Regions from separate parts of the Paenibacillus sp. IHB B 3415 genome, predicted to be linked through region 1. Evidence: riboswitches for the same ligand, from Rfam matches in the RefSeq annotation. Region 1 holds a riboswitch; the other holds the start of a gene.
The links. Region 1 has a riboswitch for S-adenosylmethionine ahead of QW71_RS28250 (methionine ABC transporter ATP-binding protein). Riboswitches for the same ligand answer to the same signal wherever they lie in the genome.

Region 1 (3,410 bases):
TCCTGACGAATGAACCGGTTGAGCTTACGGATTTCCCCAAACTGCTGGAAACCGTGCTTGAACGCTTTAATCCGGCATCCGATCTGGTGATCTTCGCTAACACCTCCATGGATACCCTTGACTATACCGGCCGCAAGCTGAATCATGGCAGTAAGGCTGTGATGATGGGCACCGGCAACCCGGTGCGTGAGCTGCCCAGAACCTACACGGAGGGTCACCTTCCAGCAATCACCGGCGCCATGCCCTATTGCGGCGGATGTTTAGCTGTTTCCGGAGCATCCTATATAGAAGACCCTGAGCTTCCCGTCAGGCTGGCCGCTTCCTTCCAGGAGAAGGGTACAGCCTGGCCGCTGATTGTTCTGGTGGACGATGCTGCAGAAGCGGTGCGCACACAAACCTCCTTCCTGTGGACAGTGTTCACCCGGTTTAATCCGGCGGATGATATTTATGCGGAGACCCATGTACTGCGTAACGCAATCAGCTATTCCCTGCCGATTGTAATAGATGCCCGGATGAAGCCGGGGTACCCGGAGGAGCTGGTTCCGCATGAGGACACGGTTGAACTGGTGAACCGGAACTGGAACCGTTATTTCCCTCTTGTTTAGATCTTAAGTATTCTGAGGAGGACAAATATGCTGCGGACATTACTGGGAGAGCCGCCCCGCGAGAACAGCGGGGTACTGGCCGAAGCCATGGACAACATGGCGAAGGTCGCCTCCATGCTGCGCAAGGAGATGAACGCACATGAAGACCGTGACCATGAATACCGCAAGCTGGAGATATGGACACGCGGTCTGATCTCATCGCTGGACGAGCTGGAGCAGAGCTGGTTCGCCGCCGCCTTTTACCGGAAGTCGGTGGTTGCCGGTTATATGGATGATATGTCGCCCATGGAGCAGGGAGAGTACGCCAGGTATGTGTATTTTTATAAGGACGGCTTCATCCGGGTGTTCTCCCTGCTGGACAAGCTGGGTACGGTCTTGAACAGTCTATATGATCTGAATACAGGTAAAGTCAAAGCACATTTCTCTTACTTCACAGTGCTTCGCCAATTTCAGCTGCTTCACGCGCACAACCCGCTGGCCAATGAGCTGGAGAAGATCAGGAACTCTTACCGCGAACCCGTAGAGAATCTGCGCAAACGGCGCAATGCCGAGATTCACTACATGAACGCTGAGATGACGGATGATCTCTGGCAGCGCCATCAGGGGCTGCATGACAAAATCCAACTGGAGGATCTCGACAGCCATCTGGAGGATTTGAAGCAGAGCCTGGAGATGGTGTGCAAATCTTTGTCGGCTGCCTTCAGGTACAGCAATGAGCAGTGGCACAAGAATAAAGCTGCATCCAGCCAGCGTTCAGAGCACGGACAGCCGTAAAAACTTACCTTTGACAAAGAACCGGAAACTTAATATACTTATGCAAGTATTTACTTCTAACATGAAACGGCATATATAACTTCATACTATAATCTTATCGAGAGCGGCGGAGGGATAGGCCCGATGAAGCCCGGCAACCGATTTGTACACAGCATAGCCTAGCTGCTGCCTGCAAATGTCATGGTGCTAATTCCTACAATGCCGCTAGGTTTGCGGTCTTGGCAGATGAGACGGCATTGTTTACTTCACACACACGGCCTCTTCCGATCTGCACGGATCGTAAGAGGTCTTTTTTGTTATAAATTGCATGGAAGAAGGAGGACGGGGCGATTGATAGAGCTGAAAGATTTAACGAAAGTATACGGTAAAGGAAGCAAGGCCGCGATGGCGCTTTCCGGACTAAGCCTGTCGATTAAGAAGGGGGAGATATTCGGTGTGATCGGCCACTCCGGTGCCGGCAAAAGTACGCTGATCCGCTGCATTAATCTGCTGGAACGTCCGAGCGAGGGTGAAGTATGGGTGGATGGGGTGGAATTGACCGCACTCAGCCAGGGACAGCTGCAGGAGCAGCGGCGCAAGATCGGGATGATCTTTCAGCATTTCAATCTGCTCTCCTCCGCAACTGTCTATGACAATATCGCCTTTCCGCTGCGGCTTACCGGAACCTCCAAGACGGAGATTGAGCGGAAGGTTCAGGATCTGCTGGCTCTAGTCGGACTTGAGGAGCACCGGAACAAATATCCGGCTCAGCTGTCCGGAGGCCAGAAGCAGCGGGTCGGGATCGCCCGTGCTCTGGCGAGCGATCCTGATGTTCTGCTATGCGATGAAGCGACTTCAGCACTGGACCCGCAGACAACGGATTCAATTCTGCGCCTGCTGCTGGATATTAACCGGAAATTTCACTTGACCATTGTGCTGATTACGCATGAGATGCATGTCATTCAGAGCATTTGCGACCGGGTGGCTGTCATTCATGGGGGCGGGATTGTGGAGCAGGGCGACGTTGCCCAGGTTTTTCTGAAACCGAGGCATGAGGTTACGAAAGAATTCATCCGCAGTGAAACTCAGGCAGACGGACCGCTGCGGCAAGCGATTGATGCTGTACATGCCGGATATACTAAGGCGGTCAAAATTACTTTTCTTGGGCAAAAGACGTACGAATCGACCCTTTCCCATGTGGCGCAGGGAACCGGAGTTAATTTCGCCATTCTGCAGGGAACCATTTCTACTATCAAGGACGTCCCGTATGGTCAGCTGATCGTCCGGTTTGAAGGGCCATCCGATGCCGTGGAAGCAACACTTTCCGAGCTTGCGGCTGAAGGCCTTGATGTGGAGGTGATTTCTTAATGGGCGGACTGGATTTTAGCGCGATTAACTGGGAAGAAATGCTTGATGCCACGGTCGCAACACTAAAAATGTTAGCTTTTTCAGGAATATTCACAATTATCCTTGGTTTACCGCTCGGAATTGTGTTATATTTATGGGGCAAGTCTAATAACACTATTATCAGGGTTGTTTACTCGGTATTATCGTTCGTCGTAAATATTCTGCGTTCGGTTCCCTTTATTATTCTGATGGTTGCCCTGATTCCGTTCAGCAAGTCGATTATGGGTACCTCAATAGGTGTACTTGGAACGATTCCGGCGCTGGTGATCGGCGCGGCTCCATTCTTCGCCAGACTGGTAGAGACGGCACTGCGGGAGGTTGACCGGGGGATCATCGAAGCGGCGCAGGGTATGGGAGCATCCACGGGACAGATTGTAATGCGTGTGTTGCTGCCGGAGGCTCGTCCGGGTCTGCTGGCCGGTGTTACGATCACGATTGTTACCCTCGTCTCGTATACCGCAATGTCCGGGATGATAGGCGGCGGCGGTCTGGGTGACCTGGCGATCCGCTACGGCTATTACCGTTATGAGAAGGAAGTCATGATTATCTCGGTGGCCCTGATGGTTATTCTGGTGCAGCTGCTGCAAATGGCCGGTGACCGGCTGGTAAGACATTTTACACGGAAATAAGGTATGTCCATATAGA
Region 2 (3,410 bases), on a different contig from region 1:
CAGCCGCACTTCAGCTGATTGAAGAAGGCCGGACGGAAGTAGTAGTAGTCTCACTGGGCGGGGACGGTGCACTGCTGATTACCAGAGAAGGCAGCGAGCATCTGCACGCACCTGAAGTTCCTGTACTCAGTGTAGTAGGCGCTGGCGACAGTCTGGTTGCGGGGCTCGTGTACAGTCTGGAACGGGGCTGGCCGCTGCGCAGAGCCGTTCAGTTCGGCATCGCCTCCGGAGCTGCAGCTGTCATGAATCCGGAGCGTCAGCTCTGCAAGCGCGAGGATACGGAGCGGTTGTTTGCCGGCATGGATACCGGCGCAGCCGGACACATGTAGTTTTGTGGCCGCCATATACCAAAAAGACGAAGGCTTCCCTATACCCAGAGGTATCCGGTGCCTTCGTCCTGCGTATTCGTCCGTTTAGTTTCATAGCCAATCCTTCTTGCGGAAGATCACCAGCATTCCGCAGCCGAGCGTCACCATGACGGCGATGACTCCATAATAGCCATACTGGGAATGGGTCTCGGGAATATTGTCAAAGTTCATACCGTAGATTCCGGTAATAACGGTCAGCGGCATGAATATTGTAGTAATTGCCGTAAATACTCTCATGATTTCATTGGCGCGGTTAGCAATACTGGACTGATAAGCTTCACGTAAGTTGCCCATGAGATCGCGGTACGTTTCAAAGGTTTCAGAGATCTTGACCGCATTTTCATAAATATCGCTGAAATACTTCTGCAGCTGATCGTCGATCAGGCGGAGGTCTTTTTTGTTGAGCGTGTTGATAACTTCCTTCTGCGGGCCCAGCATCTTCTTCAGCCAGAGAATTTCACTGCGCAGACCGATGATCTCGCTGAGATGCGATTTCTTGGTGTGCATGAGGATATCCTCCTCCAGCTTCTCAATCCGCGCTTCAATCCGGTCACCGACCGAGAAGAAGTTGTCGACCACAAGGTCGATTAACAGGTACAGGAAGCGGTCCGGCTCACTGACCTCCTGCTCCCACAGAATGGGCTTCAGGACGCGCAGCTCATGGATCTTCTGCTTCGTAACGGTGATGATGAAATGTCTGCCCAGGAATACGTTGAGCGCGCGGAGGAAGATTTCCTCGTCATCAAACCGGATGCTGTTGACTACGATAAAATAATGGCTCTCATAGATCTCCAGCTTCGGGCGCTGATCCTCTTCACTGAGACAGTCCTCGACAGCCAGATCATGCAGATTGTACAAAGGCTGAAGCTCAACGAGATCCTGGGCATCTGCATCAATCCAGTAGAAACCCTCAGCGGGTGCGGTAAGTGTATCCTCAATATTGTCAATAGTCGTAAAAACCCCTGCGTTCACCAGCCGGATTTTCATCTGATTCACTCCTTCTGTCCCTGGTCTTCTCCAGGGATATGCTAATTAAAGCACAGAGAAAAAATCAGCTTGGCCGGTGGTACAATCATGGATGAAGGCCAAAAGACGGTCCGAGAGCATGAAGAAGAACTGCCCCCGCCGCCGGCAAGCTGATGTTAATCCTGTGTGGTTGTTCTTTCTGCACGCTTATTCGCGAGCCCGGGTCGCCTTCCATTCTTCTCTCACCTCTTCTTTTCGCCGTTTATGGTTGAAACACTTGTCTAGTATAACGCCGGGGTATGGCTCTTTCAAGAGAAATTCTTTTCATTCTCCAGGCCCCTTAAGCATTGTATGGACTTGACGAAAAGGAGGTTCATGATTTAAAGTGAATTTTAAGAAAAGTATCCGCGGATGCTTTGGAATAACCCCAACTGAATACAGCTAAATCTTATCAAGAGCAGGTGGAGGGACTAGCCCGATGAAACCCGGCAACCGGCGTGTGAACGCACGGTGCTAATTCTTGCGGAAGCTTTGCAGGACGTTATTCGTCCGGCGGAAGTTCTCTGGCAGATGAGAGAGGCGCATATGACTGCAGATATATGACCTTTCTCGCCCGAGAAAGGTCTTTTTTCGTTGTTTTACATCAGATTTAACCGCCAAGCGGAACCTAATTTCAGTTAAGGAGTGGAAACAGCAATGCCTATTAAAATTCCCGACAGTCTTCCGGCCAAAGAAGTATTATCCGGTGAGAATATTTTTGTAATGGATGAAAGCCATGCCTTTCATCAGGATATCCGTCCTTTGCGGATCGCCATCCTGAATCTGATGCCGACCAAAGAAACCACGGAAACGCAGCTGCTGCGCCTTATCGGGAACTCACCGCTTCAGGTGGACGTTGTTCTGCTGCATCCCAGCTCCCATACCTCGAAGAATACTTCGGCAGAGCACTTAAAGAGCTTTTACAAAACCTTTGATGAAATCAGTGACCGCCGCTTTGACGGCTTGATCATCACCGGTGCTCCGGTGGAACAAATGGAGTTCGAGGATGTCAACTACTGGGAAGAGCTGAAAGTGATTTTTGAGTGGAGCAAGCAGAACGTAACCTCGACCATGCATATCTGTTGGGCTGCGCAGGCAGGACTGTACCACCACTTCGGCGTGCGTAAGGTGAGTCTGCCGGATAAATGCTTTGGAGTGTTTCCGCATACGCTGAGCCATAATAATGTGAAACTGCTGCGGGGCTTCGACGAAGTATTCCATGTGCCGCATTCCCGTCACACCGACGTCTCCCGTGAAGATATAGAGAATAATCCGGATCTGCAGATTCTGGCGGAATCAGAGGAGGCCGGCGTGTACCTGGTTTCTACGCATGACGGCAAGCAGATTTTTGTAACCGGACATTCAGAATATGATCCGTTCTCCCTGAAATGGGAGTATGACCGCGATATCGCCAAGGGCATGGATATAGAGATTCCGAAGCACTATTATCCAAAAGATGATCCCACCCGTACACCGCCGGCCGTCTGGCGCGCCCATGCCAACTTATTATTCGCTAATTGGCTCAATTACTATGTATACCAGGAGACACCCTACGATATCGGAGCGTTTATTTAAAAGTTGTATTTGTATATAGAAGCAATGGTTATACGTACAACACATAGCCTATGCTTCCGAAGCCAGTTTGTACGAAGAAATTCAGGGAAGCAAATGCTATAACAAACTTTTAGGAGGCAATGAAAATGGACGAGAAACTGAAAATTGAGAGCAGACTGGCACAGATTGGTTCGATGGAGGACCCCGCGACAGGGGCGATTAATTATCCGGTGTACAGCGCGACGGCATTCCGTCACCCGAGACTCGGACAGAGCACGGGCTTTGATTATATCCGCACCAAAAATCCTACCCGCTCTGTGCTCGAAGATGCGGCAGCGGTACTGGAATCCGGCGATGCCGGCTTCGCCTGCGCCTCGGGTATGGCCGCACTGACTACTGTGTTTGCTTTATTTGGACAAGGTGATCATCTCGTTGTCTCGCTCGACCTGTACGGCGGAACCTATCGTCTGCTGGAACGGATTC

Region 2: it holds a riboswitch for S-adenosylmethionine, as region 1 does, so the genes downstream of both, metA (homoserine O-succinyltransferase) here and QW71_RS28250 (methionine ABC transporter ATP-binding protein) in region 1, are expected to answer to the same signal.

What each region holds. Positions count from the first base shown of each region.
Region 1 covers NZ_JUEI01000075.1:53,820-57,229, forward strand. The annotation lists gene QW71_RS28240 (UbiD family decarboxylase) at 1-605, shown strand, start outside; gene QW71_RS28245 (Cthe_2314 family HEPN domain-containing protein) at 633-1,379, shown strand; SAM riboswitch class I at 1,471-1,611, shown strand; gene QW71_RS28250 (methionine ABC transporter ATP-binding protein) at 1,710-2,726, shown strand; gene QW71_RS28255 (methionine ABC transporter permease) at 2,726-3,394, shown strand.
Region 2 covers NZ_JUEI01000050.1:39,883-43,292, forward strand. The annotation lists gene QW71_RS21270 (1-phosphofructokinase family hexose kinase) at 1-329, shown strand, start outside; gene corA (magnesium/cobalt transporter CorA) at 420-1,355, opposite strand; SAM riboswitch class I at 1,780-1,911, shown strand; gene metA (homoserine O-succinyltransferase) at 2,031-2,948, shown strand; gene QW71_RS21285 (aminotransferase class I/II-fold pyridoxal phosphate-dependent enzyme) at 3,074-3,410, shown strand, end outside.